2 regions of the Mesorhizobium sp. M7D.F.Ca.US.005.01.1.1 genome follow, and region 1 is predicted to be linked to the other one. Evidence: riboswitches for the same ligand, from Rfam matches in the RefSeq annotation. Region 1 holds a riboswitch; the other holds the start of a gene.
What was found. A riboswitch is a leader RNA that binds a small molecule or an ion and turns the genes downstream of it on or off. The one in region 1 is predicted to bind thiamine pyrophosphate.

Region 1 (7,221 bases):
TCGTGGTGTTCTGGAAGGGGGCGGCGACGCCCACGCCGGCGACATTGAACAGCATGTCCAGTCGGCCATAGCTTTCCAGCACGCGACTGACCATCGCGGTTGCCTGCTCCTCGTCGGCGATGTCGGCCCCGATCGCGAGCGCCTCGCCGCCGACGTCGCGGATGCGCTTGGCCAGATCGTCAAGCCGCTGCCGGCGCCGCGCCGCAATGGCAACGACCGCGCCTTGCGCTGCAAGCGCAAGTGCTGTTGCCATCCCGATGCCGGAGGAGGCGCCGGTCACCAAGGCGATTTTTCCGTTGAGTTTCCACATGTTCGTCGCTCCTGCTCAGAGGGAGATTCAGATGAGCTCGATGCCGATGATCGGCGACGTTCGAGACATGTCCTCAAGCTAGGCAGCAGACCCCCTACGAAAAATGCGATAGAATTCCATCATACTCATTGGAGAATATGGCATAATGCGCGGACGTGACTATGCGGAGCTGAAGGCCTTTGCCACTGTCGTCGCGCATGGCAATTTTGCTCGTGCCGCGGACGATCTCCGGATTTCGGCATCGACGCTCAGCCAGACGATCCGCCAGCTCGAAGCGCGGCTTGGCTTGCGCCTGCTCAACCGCACGACCCGCAGTCTCTCGCTGACCGAAGCCGGCGCGCGCCTGCACGCGCGCTTCGCGCCGGCCATGGCCGAGATGGAGGCGGCGGTCGGCGATGCCGCCGCCTTGCGTGACACGCCGGCCGGCATCTTGCGCGTCCATATGCCCAGCGTCGCTGCCGCCACCTATCTGGAGCCGGTGCTCGGTCGTTTTTACGAAACATGGCCGGACATCGTGCTCGATGTTACGATCGACGATGCCGCCATCGATAGTGTCGAGGCCGGCTATGATGTCAGCGCCAGGCTTGGCGAATTTCTCGAAGCCGATATGGTTGCGGTGCCGCTTGGCGGCGCGCAGCGCCAACTCGCCGTGGCCTCGCCGGACTACATCGCCCGTCACGGATCACCGTCAGCACCCGCGGATCTGCTCCAGCACCGCTGCATCAACTGGCGCCGGCCGGGCAGCGCCGGCCTTTACACATGGGAATTCGCCAGGGGTGGCCAATGGTTCTCGGTAGCGGTCGATGGTCCGCTGGTCGTCTCCAGCCGCGACATGGCCGTTGCCGCCGCGGTGCAGGGCGTCGGCATCGCCTTCTGGGCGGAAGAGCTGGTGCGTCCGCTGATCGACGCTGGCAATCTGGTCCCGCTGCTGGATGAGTGGTGCGCGACTTTTCCCGGCTGGTTCCTCTGCTACCAGAAGCAGCGTCATACGCCGCCGGCCGTGCGCGCCTTCGTCGATTTCCTGCGGCATGCGCATGCCGGCCAAACACGGTCAGGTGGTTGACGGCGTGCACGAAGGTGATTGCATCGCGACTGTGGAGAGAACCGCTCGCGGCAGCGAGGGTGCCCGATAATCCCGCTCAGGCAGCACCATGTCTGGCGCAATGCTTTTGGCGCAGTGCGCTGAAAAAACGGCTTTCACTTCAGCTAGAATGGTGCTTTAACCCGCGCATCCACAGGGGTGCTCCGTACGGTCGGGGCTGAGACGGGGGCGGCAAGCCCACAGACCCTAGAAGCTGATCTGGGTAATACCAGCGGAGCGAGGCGGGCGATGTTTTCAGGCGCACAGATTTCCCTATATCCCATGGCCGACGATTTCGTCGGCGTCATCCTTGGCGCGCTTGGCGCGCTCGATCCCTGGCGTGACAAGCTCAGGATCGAGACCGACGACATCTCGACCTTGCTGGTCGGGCCGCCCGAAGTGCTGTTTCCAGCCATGCGCGACCTCTTCGTGGCGGCGGCGCGCAGCGGCAAACATTGCGTGTTGTCGGCCACCATCTCGCGCGGCTGCCCTGGCGAGCCGGATGATCCGATCTGCCGCTCCGATGCACTTGGCGGGCCTGTCGGGCCACTCGGTCCGCGCAAGGATGCGGCCATCGCGGCGGTGCACAATGCAGCTGCCACCGGCCAGCCGGCGGCAGCGCAGTTCTCGCTCTATGTGATGGGCACCGACGACCACATGGACGAGATCTACGGCTGCATCGACTTTCTCAAGCAGTCCGGCGTCTATGAACGTTCCAAGCATTTCTGCACGAAATTGCGCGGTGATGCCGGCGCGATCTTTTCGGCGCTGGACGAGGCTTTCTGCCGCTTCGGACTAGGCGCCGGCCACGTAACCCTCGACGTCACGGTCTCGGCCAACAGCCCGTCGGCTGTCTGAAGCTGCCGCCGCCTCCGCGCGGCCGTCAAAGGTTATCTCCAGTGGCCTCATCATCCGTCGCTTCGCGCCCGATCGCGAGCCTTCTTATGAAGGCGGGACCGGCCATTATCTCGGTCGGGCTGCTCCTGCTGGCATGGGAGCTTTATGCCAGCTATTCCGGCATCAAGCCGACGATACTACCGGCGCCGTCGCGTGTCTTCGAGCAAGCGATGCTCAATCGCGAGGCGCTGGTCGACAACGCCATTCCGACCATCCGCGCCACGCTGCTTGGCTTTGCCTGCTCGCTCAGCGCCGCCTTTGCGCTGTCGATGCTGGTCGACTTCTTCCAGCCGCTGCGGCGTGCGCTGTTTCCCGTCTTCATTGTCAGCCAGACCTTGCCGCTGGTGGCGATTGCGCCGCTGGTGGTGCTGTGGTTCGGCTTCGGACTGGCGCCCAAGATCATGCTGGTGGCGCTGGTCACCTTCTTTCCGATGCTGGTGGCATTGGTCGAGGGCTATGAGGCGACCGAGGCCGAGGTCGGGCAAATGCTGCGCGCGATGGGGGCAGGGCGCTGGCGCATCTTCGTGCTGGCGCGGCTGCCTTCGGCGCTGCCTTATTTCTTCGCTGGCCTGAGGATCTCCATCACCTATGCGGTGGTCGGCGCCATCTTCGCCGAATATGCCGGCGCCGCGAAGGGGTTGGGCATCTACATGCTCAACGCCAAGAACAATTTTCGCCCCGACCTGGTGCTGGCCGCCGTCGGTGCCAGCGCCGCGCTGACACTTGTCCTGTTCGGGTTGACTGTGCTGCTGCAGCGCCTGGCCATGCCCTGGGAGCGCGCCGGCAAGGAAACCGCAGGGAAGAGGCCGTGGTGATGAGCCGGCTCGAGCTGCGGCATGTGCGCAAAGCGTTCGGCGGGCTCGACGTGCTGGCCGATATTTCGCTGAGTGTCGACGCTGGTGAATTCGTCTCGATCCTCGGGCCCTCGGGCGCCGGCAAGTCGACGCTGTTCCAGCTTCTGACCGGCGCCGAGCATGGCGAGGGCGAGATGTTCTTCGACGGCGCGCCGCTCGATGACCACGGCAGGCACTTCGCCTTCATGCCGCAACGCGACGCGCTGATGCCTTGGCGACGCATCCTCGACAACGCGACGCTCGGGCTCGAAGTGCAGGGCATCAGGCGCAAGGCGGCGCGGGCGCGCGTCGCGCCGCTGTTTGCCGAGTTCGGGCTTGCCGGCTTCGAGCGGCATTTTCCCGCGCAGCTCTCGGGCGGCATGCGCCAGCGCGCGGCGCTTTTGCGCACGGTGGTGCAGGAGCGTGACATGCTGCTGCTCGACGAGCCGTTCGGTGCGCTCGATGCACTGACCCGCACCGCCATGCAGCGCTGGCTCGAACAGATGTGGCGGCACCACCGCTGGACGGCGCTGCTGATCACTCACGACGTACGCGAAGCCGTGTTTCTGTCCGATCGCATCTATGTGCTGTCGGCGCGCCCGGCCCGTATCGTGCGTGAAATCAAGGTGCCGCTGCCGCGCCCGCGCAGCCTTGGCGGCGATGCCGCGAAGGCAAGTGCGCTCGAGGCCGAAATCCTCGACATCATCCTCAACCCCAACCCATCCAAAGGACACGACCATGACTGACTTGACGCGCCGGCAGGCCTTGTTGCTGACCCTTGCCACCGGCCTTCCGCTCGTTGCCGGATCGGGGCGAGCCCAAGCACAATCGGCTGCACAAAAGGTCACCGTCGCCCTCGACTGGACGGTCAACACCAACCACATCGGACTGTTCGTCGCCCGCGACAAGGGCTTTTATCGCGAGGCCGGACTCGAGGTCGAGATCTTGCCCTACAGCGATACCGGTGCGGGCACGCTGGTCGCAAACCGCGTCGCCGATTTCGGTATCAACGGCACCATCAGCCTGTTCACCCAGAAGACCGCCGGGGCGGACCTGAAGGGCGTCTATGCGGTGGTGCAATCCGAAACCGGTCGCGTGGTGTTCAATGAGGCACGCAGCGAAATCAAAAGCCCGAGGAACCTCGACGGCCTGACCTATGGCGGCTTCGGCAGTGCCTGGGAAAACGCATTGATATCGACCATCATCCGCCATGATGGCGGCAAGGGCAATTTCGAGACGGTGACGCTCGGCACCTCGGCCTATGAGGCGCTGGCCAATGGTTCGGTCGATTTCACGCTTGAAGTTTCGACCTGGGAGGGTGTCGAAGCCGAACTCAAGGGCGTCAAGCAGCGCAGCTTCGTCTATGCCGATTACGGCGTGCCTGATGAGCACACGACGCTGATCTCTTCGAGCGAAGCCTATCTCCAGGCAAACCCCAAGCCTGCGTCCGCTTTCGTCCAGGCGACGCGGCGCGGCTACCAGTTCGCTGTCGACCACCCCGAAGATGCGGCAGCCCTGCTGATCGCTGCCAACAAGGATGCATTGACCAATCCCGCGCTGATCGAGGCTTCGCTGAAGGCGCTGATCGACGGTCATTATCTACGCAGCCAAAGCGGCGCCATCGGGACGATGGATCCGGCCAAGATGGAAGCGATCGGCGACTATCTCTTCGCCTCCGGCATATTGCGTGATGCCGACGGCAAAGTTCTGGCGCAACGCCCGGATTTTGCAAAGTATTTCAGCAATTCAGCTCTGGGGTAAGGCGCCAATCGGATTCTCGAGCTTCGAGGAGATGGCCAGCCAGTCAAAGAGGTTTACGGGGCGCGACAGATCCATGTCAGACGCACGGATCAGCAGGTCCCAGCTAATTCCGGGCGATCTCATAGAGCAGAGTAGTTTTGATGTGTCGCCCGGGTTCACCCTGCAGCGACAGGGCGGCTGCGTAGAGTTTTGCTACGGCTGGACAGAGACCTTCGAATTCCCGGCTGACATTGGCAATGGCAGTTATCTCGGCGGGAGTGCCGCCAGCATTGGTGAAAGCGTCGGCCAGCAGCGACCAGTCTCCGTCGCTGGCAACAGCGGCAGGCAGACTGCCATTCTTCGCTGCGCCGAAGGCGCGAAACAGGGTGGCGCCGACCTTGTCCATGTCGATCAGGAAATCCTGGTCCGGCGTGCTGAGCGCGCCCGGCCCTTCACGGAGGTAGTTGTTGCAGATGGTAGCGGTTTCCCGCGCCATGACATGGTTGAGCATATCCAATTGTGCACGTAGCGCCTCGGCGGCTTTGCTGTCCGGAGCCGAGGACAGCAGGGATGCGTATCTTCGCCTGAGATCGGCGACCGCCATCCCGCTCGTGTTTCGCACCTGGTTGACATTTCCAAGCCTGGCCACGGCCGTGATCTTTTCCACGACGACGTCGTAGTCTTCTGGGAACTCCTGCTTGATTGCCTTGAAGATCTGGCTTCCCTGGCTCTCAATCTGTACGCTCACCTGAGCCGCGGTCAGCGTCTGCGGATCGGGGGAACCAGCCACTGTCTGGTAGAGATATTTACCGCCGGCAAAGCCGAACGCCCAGGGCAACACCTTCACCGCAACGAAGCACAAAGCGGCGACCCCCGCCACACCCAAAGCTTTCCAACGCGACATCTGGCAGCCCTCCCAACCTTGTCTCTATTTCGCCCCGAGGCTCAGCGCTTTCTTGCGATCGGTCTCGGCGCGCTTGTGGTTGCCCTTGGCGTCCCACGCTCTGCTCCGCACTTTGTAGGCGGTGGCGAAATCCGGTTTGAGCTTTATCGTTTGGCTCAAATCGGCGATGGCCCCGTCATAATCCGCCTTACTGATCCGAATGACGCCTCGGCCCAAATAGGCAAAGGGGTTCTTGCGATCGAGGCTGAGCGCCCTTTCGAAATCACGCAACGCTGCGGCGTCCTCATGCCTGCCCATCAAGATGAGGCCCCGGTCGGCATAAACCCTTGCGTCCTTGGTATCGAGACTGATGGCCTTTCCGTAGTCAGCAAGCGCCCCATCGTAATCTCTTTGGAAACCGCGGTTCTGGCCACGGTCGTAGTAGGTATCGGCAAAATTCGGATTGAGCGTGATTGCCTGACTGTAATCGGCGACGGCATGAGCGTAATCGCTCTTTGCCTCCCAGGCCATTGCTCGGGCCAGATAGGCGTCGTGGAATGCCGGGAAGAGCGCAATCGCCTTGTCGTACAGGGCAATGGCGCCGTCATAGTCGTCCCTCTCATGCAGCGTCCAGCCCTTGCTGAACGTCTGCGCGGCTGGCGAAGCGCTACTTGGCTTGATTGCCTCCTCGCCGGCCTGACCTGCGGCTTCGTCTGACGTCTTGGAGGCGTTCGCTTTCGCCGCCACCGCCACCGTGCGGCCTTTGCGGGCGATGGCCAGCTTTGGATCAAGCTCGAGCGCCTGGTCGTAGTCGGCAATGGCTCGATCGTAGTTGCCCTTGGCGAACCAGGTGCTGCCACGCCCGAAATAAACGGGCGCATAGCTGCCATCAAGTTCGATCGCGCGATTGTAATCGGCGATGGCGCGATCGAATTGATCCTTCTTGCCCCAGGCAACGGCGCGGCCGAAATAGGCGTCGAAATAGGTCGGATAGAGCTCGATCACCTTGCCGTAGTCGTCGATGGCACCATCATAATCGCCCTTCTCGACGCGTGACAGTCCTCGCCCGACATAGGCGGCGGCCTTCCTTGGATCGAGCGTGATCGCGCGGCTGTACTCGGCAATGGCGCGATCGTATTTGCGCTTCCTGTAGAACGCATCGCCACGATCCATGAAGGCCTTGAGGTTCTTCGGGTCCGAGCCGACGGCGTCCTGCGTGGCACCACCTTTCTTCAAGGCGGCCACGGCCGCCTTGCGGGCGACCGCGTAGTCCGGATTGCCCGGATAGAGCCTTATCGCCTGGTCGAAGTCGGCAATGGCGCCGCTATAATCCTTGCTGTCGGCCCGTTCTATGCCGCGCCCGTAATAGCTGGGGGCATCTTTGGCATCGATCTCGATCGCCGCCGAATAGGCTGTGATCGCGCGCTGGGCGTTGCCCTTCACATGCCAGGCCATGCCCATGCAGAAATAGGCATCC
Region 2 (7,221 bases), 1.9 Mb from region 1:
GTCTGCAGTTCGCCGAGCCGGCGCATGTTGCGCTTGCGCCGCGCCGTCACCCCGTAGCGCAGCCAGTGCTCCTCACGCACGATCTGGCGGCCGAGCTTGTGCTGCTCGCGCTCTTCTTCTTCCAGCACGAGGTCGCGCCATTCCTCGAAATGGCCAAAACCCTTGTCCAGCCTGCGGGTCTGGCCGCGATCGAGCCAGACGGTGGCGCGCGACACGCGCTCGAGAAAGCGGCGGTCGTGCGAGATGACGATCAGTGCCGAGGAGGTGCGGATGAGCTCCTCTTCCAGCCATTCGATCACCGACAGATCGAGATGATTGGTCGGCTCATCGAGCAGCAGGATGTCCGGCTCCGGCGCCATGACGCGGGCAAGGGCGGCGCGCCTTGCTTCGCCGCCCGAAAGATCGTTCGGACGCTCTTCGCCCGACAGACCGAGATGCTCCATCAGATAGCTGGCGCGGTAGGGATCGTCGGCGGGGCCAAGTCCGGCCTCGACATAGGCGCGGACACTGGCAAAACCCTCCATGTCGGGCATCTGGGGCAGATAGCGTACGGTCGCCGAAGGCTGGCGGAACACCTCGCCGTCCTGCGGCTCGATCAGGCCGGCGGCGATCTTCAGCAGCGTCGACTTGCCCGACCCGTTGCGGCCGACCAGTGCGATCTTGTCGCCGGCCGAAGCCGTCAAGGCGGCACCATCGAGCAGCGGCGTGCCGCCGAAGGTCAGCTTTATCCCGTCGAGGTTGAGAAGGGGCGGGGCCATGTCAGCTTTCAGGTAAGGGGTAGGGATGAGCGAGCAGCATCGCGCGGCCATGGTCCAGCGCGATTTCGAGGCGGCCCTTGACCTCGTTGGAAATGGTCAGCGACGAACCGAAGGCCACCTTGACGTGATCGAGCGGCCATTTGGCGCCGGTGACGGTCAGGCCGGCAAGCTCGGAAAAGCCGAGCACCGAAAACAGCGTGCCGTCGGCATAGTCGAAGCCAGCGGTTCCGTGCAGCAGGGGGACGCCTTCCTGGGCGCCGCTGGTCAGAAGCACATCCGTCCCGGCCTCGGCCAGCCGCAGGGCAAGCGCCAGATGCAGGAAAGCGTGGTCGGCGCGCTTGCCGCCGAAGGCGCCGGCGAGCACCAGTCTGGTCGCGCCGCGCTCGAGTGCGGCGGCGATGGCCAGCTCACCATCGGTCTGGTCTTTTTCCGTCGGGAAGGTCCGGCGCGGCACGGCAGCGAGATCGTCAGGCAGGTTGGCAGGCACCGAATCGAAATCACCCACCCACAGCTCCGGCACGAGACCCAGCAGCCGCGCATGGCCGATGCCGGCGTCGGCGGCGATGACGCGGGAGCCTTCGACCTGGCGGTCGAGCCGTGGCGTGCGGATGAGATCGCCGCCAAGCAGGATGGTGAATGTGCTCATATCGTGTGGCCCTTACCAGCCCGGCACGGGAAACGGAAGGCGGCAAACTCCCACTTGCGTGGGGGATCGGCCCGGCCTATGTGTCGAAACGCTCTAACGGGGTGCCGGACGCGATCTTCGCGGACCGGCTGAGAGGCAATCTCGCCAACCCGCTGAACCTGATCCGGTTTGTACCGGCGGAGGGATTAGACGTTTCGGACAGTCCGACGCCTCAATTCCTTTCAATTCGAACGAAGGAGGCGCCGATGCGCACGCTTTTATATTCTCTTGTCTCAGCAATGACCGTGGTCCTGTCCGGACCGGCCTTGGCCAAGGACAAGCTCACCGTCTACACCTATGAGAGTTTCACCGCCGACTGGGGTCCGGGTCCCGTGGTGAAGAAGGAATTCGAGGCCGAATGCGGCTGCGATGTCGAATTCGTCTCGGTCGCCGATGGCGTCGCGCTGCTCAACCGCGTCAAGCTCGAAGGCGCGTCGACCAAGGCCGATATCGTGCTTGGCCTCGACACCAATCTTACCGCCGATGCCAAGGCGTCAGGCCTGTTCGCACCGCATGGCGCGGTGACCGACGTCAATGTGCCGGGCGGTTGGAGCGACGACACTTTTGTCCCCTTTGATTACGGCTATTTCGCTGTCGTTTACGACACCGAGAAGCTGAAGACGCCGCCGAAGAGCCTGAAGGACTTGGTCGAAGGCAGTGCCGACGACAAGATCGTCATCCAGGATCCGCGCACCTCGACGCCCGGCCTCGGCCTGCTTCTGTGGGTCAAGTCGGTCTATGGCGACAAGGCGCCGGAGGCCTGGGCCAAGCTCAAGCCGAAGGTGCTGACGGTGACGCCGGGCTGGAGCGAGGCCTATGGCCTGTTCACGAAGGGCGAGGCGCCGATGGTGTTGTCCTACACGACGTCGCCGGCCTACCACATGGTCGCCGAGAACACCGAGCGCTATCAGGCGGCCTCCTTCGAGGAGGGCGAGTATCTGCAGATCGAGGTGGCGGGCATCACCACGACAGGGGCCAAGAATCCGCTGGCGGCAAAGTTCATGGCCTTCATGACCGGACCGAAATTCCAGGATGCCATCCCCGAGACCAACTGGATGTTCCCGGCAGGCAAGACCGACAAGCCGCTCAACCCGGCCTTTGACAAATTGGTCAAGCCAACCAAGACCTTGCTGTTCAGCCCGCAAGAGGTCGCCGCCAACCGCAAGGCCTGGGTGGATGAGTGGCTGGCGGTGATGAGCAAGTAGGCAGCGCGATGACGCCGGCGTATTCCACGGATTCCCGCGTCAGCGCCGGCATTGTCGCGCTCGCCGCAATCGCGCTGCTGATCGGCGGCGCGTTTGCTGGCCTGCTTTTCGAGGGCGCCCATGATTTCTCGGGCGCTTGGGCAGCCTTCGATCCCTATCTGTTGCGCGTCATTCGCTTCACGCTCTGGCAAGCGGCGCTGTCGACGCTGCTTTCCGTCGTGCCGGCGCTGTTCGTGGCGCGCGCTCTGTCGCGGCATCCACGCTTCTTTGGCCGCGCCTTCATCCTGCAGCTCTTCGCCGTACCATTGGCGCTGCCGGCCATCGTCGCGGCCCTCGGCATCCTGGCGCTTTATGGCCGCGCCGGCTATTTCGCCGGCGTGCTCGCCGTGATCGGCGGCGGAAGCTGGCCGGGGATCTATGGCCTGTCCGGCATTCTCGTCGCCCATGTCTTCTTCAATCTGCCGTTGGCGACGCGGCTGTTCCTCGAGGCGCTGCAAACGATTCCAGCCGACCAATGGCGGCTGGCGAGCCAGCTTGGCATGTCGGCGCGGCCGGCGTTCCGGCTGATCGAATGGCCGACGCTGCGTGCCGCCATGCCAGGAGTCGCCGGGCTGGTGTTCATGCTCTGCATCACATCCTTCACGATCGTGCTGATACTGGGCGGCGGGCCGGCCGCGACGACGCTGGAGGTCGGCATCTACCAGGCGCTTCGTTTCGATTTCGATCCCGCGCGCGCGGTGACGCTGACGCTGCTGCAGATCGCCTTAACCTTTATCGTGGTGCTGGCACTGACGCGGCTAGGCGCCAATGTGGTCGGCGATACTAACCTGCCGGTCGCGCAACGCCGCTATCTCTCAGTCAACGGGGCCGAGACCTGGCTGAACGCAATGCTCATCGTCTTGGCGTTGCTGTTCGTCGTCGGGCCGATGGCGGCGACGGTGACGGCCGGGTTGGGCGCCGATCTCGGCCGGCTGGCCGGTGAGGCCACCGTCCGGCAGGCGACGCTGACCAGCATGGTGCTGGCCTTCCTGTCGGCGCTGCTTTCGGTGACGCTGTCGCTGGCACTGACCATGGCGCGGCGGGCCCTAGCGCTGAACCGCCGGGCTGGCCGCAAGACAATGCTCGAGCATGCCACCGATACTGGGGCCGGCTTTGTCCTGGTCGTGCCGCCGATCGTCGTTGGCGCCGGCTGGTTCCTGTTGCTGCGCCATGTCGGCGATGTCTTCGCCATTGCCCCGATCATGGTCGTCACCGTCAATGCGGTGATGGCGATGCCGTTCGCCCTGCGCGCCATCCGTCCCGCCTATGATGCGGCGAGCGAGCGTCACGAACGGCTCTGTGCACAGCTCGGCATTGCTGGCTGGAACCGGCTGATGCTGGTCGACTGGCCGTCGCTGCGGCGGCCGCTCGCCACGGCCTTCGCCTTCGCCATGGCGCTGTCGCTCGGCGATCTCGGCGTCATTGCCTTGTTCGGCAGTGATTCCGTGCAGACATTGCCCTACCTTCTCCTGGCGCGGATGGGCAGCTACCGCACCGAGGACGCCGCCGGCCTGGCATTGCTGCTCGGCCTCGTCTGCCTCGCGTTGATCGTGGCGGCGCACTGGCTGGGAAAGGAGAAGGTCCGGGATGCCTGAGGGGGTGGCCAGCGGGCTTGAAAAGGGCGCACCGGTGCGGCTGGACAAGGTGTCGTTCAGTTATGGTAGTCATGGCAGCTATGGCGAAGCGCCGCTTGTCTTCGACGTCGATTTCGCCACGGCAAGGATCAACGCCATCATGGGGCCGAGCGGTTCGGGCAAGTCGACGCTGCTCAATCTGGTCGCCGGCTTCGAGACCCCGCAGTCGGGCCGCGTGCTGATCGGTGGGGTCGATGTCAGCGCCGAACCGGCCTCGGTGCGGTCCGTGTCGATGGTGTTCCAGGAGAACAATCTCTTCGCGCATCTTTCCGTCGAGCAGAATGTCGGGCTCGGCCGATCGCCATCCTTGCGGCTGACCGAGGCAGACCGCGCCGCGATCGCCGAGGCGCTTGCTCGCACCGGTCTTGCCGGCAAGGAACGACGCCTGCCGCGCGAGCTCTCCGGGGGGGAACGCCAGCGCGTTGCACTGGCCCGGGTGCTGGTGCGCGACCGGCCGGTGCTGCTGCTCGACGAACCCTTCGCCTCGCTCGGACCCGCTTTGCGCGACGACATGCTCGATCTGGTCGCCGCCGTTCATGCCGAGCGGGGCATGACGGTGCTGTTCGTCACCCATCAGCCCGAAGACGCCCGCCGTATCGGCGAGCACATGGTGTTTCTGGACAATGGGTTGGTTGCCGCAACCGGCAAGGCGGATGATTTCTTTGCCGGGGCTGGCCCGGAAGCGTTCCGGCGCTATATCGGCGCAGGTGCCGGGGGTGCCGTATCACGAGATGTTGCCCGGAAGCGGACATAATTTACGGTCAAACCGGTTCCGGGCGATGTGGCGCTTGCTTGCCATGACTGGAGGAGTGTGGCTAGGTCCGCCCTACTGGTCCGGCACAGGACGTGATTTGCCTGCAGTATCCGCCGCCCGCCCCTGGGGGACGTGCAACGGATACTGCAGCAGTTTGAGATATGGCGCATGACACATTCCGAAGATCGCCCCCGATTTTCGTGATCATGCGCCGGGACCCGAAAGGAAGCCGTTCTGGCGATCGGCGCTAATACACTAGGAATGAAACCGCTGGCGCGCTTTCTTGCGCTGGCCGGCTTTGCCGTGGCGCTGGCGAGTTGCCAGATGTTCACGCCGCCGGCGGTTCAGGAATCCGGCTTCCAGCCATCCGACAAGCCGATCACCGTCGACAATGTCGGCGCCAACAACAAGCTCGCCGAATTGGCCAAGGCGCAGCATCCGCGCATCCTGGCGACCTATGGCGGCGAATATTCCGATCCCAAGCTGGAGCGCATGGTTGCCAAGGTGGTCGGCAATCTGACCGTGGTCTCGGCCAATCCGACGCAGACCTATCGCATCACCATCCTGAATTCGCCCAACGTCAACGCCTTCGCGCTGCCGGGCGGCTATCTCTACATCACGCGCGGCCTGTTGGCGCTGGCCAATGATTCGGCAGAGCTTGCCGCGGTCATCGCGCATGAGATGGGCCACGTCACCGCCAATCACGGCCTGCAGCGCCAGCAGCTCGAGGCCGAAGAAGGCCTGGCGACCAAGGTGGTTTCCGATGTGCTCGGCGACAGCCCGACCGCCAAAGCAGCGCTGATCCGCGGCAAGCTGAGGCTGGCACAATTCTCGCGCAACCAGGAGCTGGAAGCCGACGCCATCGGCATCAAGTCGATCGGTGAAGCCGGCTACGATCCTTTCGCCGCCGGCCGCTTTCTGCAGTCGATGTCGGCCTACACCGATTTCCGTTCGATCAGCGGCGCCACCGATGCCAGCCTCGACTTCCTGGCCACGCACCCCAACACGCCGCAGCGCATCGATCTGGCGCAGCGCCATGCCCGCCAGTTTGGCGCGCCAGGCTTCGGCACGCGCGACCGCGATTCCTTTCTCGCCGGCATAGACGGCCTGCTCTATGGCGACACACCCGAGGAAGGCTATGTGCGCGGCGAAACCTTCCTGCATCCGGGTCTTGGCGTGTCCTTCTCGGTGCCGCAGGGCTTCATCATCGACAATTCGGCGGCGGCAGTGACGGCAACCGGTCCCGGTGACATGGCGATCCGCTTCGACGGCGTCTCGATCGACAAGAACCGCGCGCTCACCGACTATATCCGCAGTGGTTGGGTGGCCGGTCTCGACGACAGCACCGTCAAGCAGGAAACCATCAACGGCAATGAGGCGGCGACCGCGCATGCCGGCGCTGAAGGCTGGCAGTTCGACATCGCCGTGATCCGCGCCGGCGGCCAGGTCTACCGGCTGCTGACCGCTGCCCCTTCGGCCAGCACCTCGCTGGACACCGTGGCGCGTTCGGTCAGCGGCTCGTTCCGGATCCTCAGCGCTGCCGAAAAGGCGGCTTTGAAGCCGCTGCATATCCGCGTCGTCACCGTTCAGCCGGGGCAGACGATGGGCTCGCTTTCGGCGCAGATGGTTGGCGTCGACCGCAAGCTCGATTTGTTCCGCGTGCTCAATGCGCTGTCGCCGGGCGCCGCGGTTTCGGCCGGCGACAAGGTCAAGATCGTCACCGACAAATAAGCTCGTCGCGAGTTGCCGGATGTCTGACACCGTCGTCCTTGCTTCAGCAGATCGGGGGCGTCAGGAGATCAGGCGGCCGTCGCCATGAACTCCGGGTTCTGCTTCACCAACGCCACCTTGAGCTTTTCCATGGCGCGCGCCTCGATCTGGCGGACACGTTCCTTGGAAATGCCGAGCGTCTCGCCGAGCGCTTCGAGTGTCGCGCCCTCGTCGTTCAGCCGGCGTTCTTCGATGATCCTCAGCTCACGCGCGTTGAGCGCGCGAAGCGCTTCCCTCAGCCAGAGCGAGCGGCGCGCGACATCGATTTTGTCGCCGACGATCTCGTCGGGCAAGGGATCGTCCGAGACAAGGAAGTCCATCCGCTCAGTCGAACCCGCATCGTCGGCAATCGGCATGTTGAGCGAGGAGTCGGGTG

Region 2: another riboswitch for thiamine pyrophosphate. It lies ahead of thiB (thiamine ABC transporter substrate binding subunit); the one in region 1 lies ahead of EJ076_RS25360 (YkoF family thiamine/hydroxymethylpyrimidine-binding protein).

The regions. Positions count from the first base shown of each region.
Region 1 is NZ_CP034453.1:5,236,008-5,243,228, reverse strand. Features, by position in the region: gene EJ076_RS25370 (SDR family NAD(P)-dependent oxidoreductase) at 1-310, opposite strand, end outside; gene EJ076_RS25365 (LysR family transcriptional regulator) at 456-1,373, shown strand; TPP riboswitch at 1,537-1,650, shown strand; gene EJ076_RS25360 (YkoF family thiamine/hydroxymethylpyrimidine-binding protein) at 1,641-2,249, shown strand; gene EJ076_RS25355 (ABC transporter permease) at 2,336-3,103, shown strand; gene EJ076_RS25350 (ABC transporter ATP-binding protein) at 3,103-3,867, shown strand; gene EJ076_RS25345 (ABC transporter substrate-binding protein) at 3,860-4,882, shown strand; gene EJ076_RS25340 (hypothetical protein) at 4,986-5,765, opposite strand; gene EJ076_RS25335 (tetratricopeptide repeat protein) at 5,790-7,221, opposite strand, start outside.
Region 2 is NZ_CP034453.1:7,106,064-7,113,284, reverse strand. Features, by position in the region: gene EJ076_RS34645 (ABC-F family ATP-binding cassette domain-containing protein) at 1-758, opposite strand, end outside; gene EJ076_RS34640 (thiamine diphosphokinase) at 760-1,404, opposite strand; TPP riboswitch at 1,492-1,606, shown strand; gene thiB (thiamine ABC transporter substrate binding subunit) at 1,650-2,648, shown strand; gene thiP (thiamine/thiamine pyrophosphate ABC transporter permease) at 2,657-4,282, shown strand; gene EJ076_RS34625 (ATP-binding cassette domain-containing protein) at 4,275-5,075, shown strand; gene EJ076_RS34620 (M48 family metalloprotease) at 5,337-6,806, shown strand; gene EJ076_RS34615 (RNA polymerase factor sigma-32) at 6,875-7,221, opposite strand, start outside.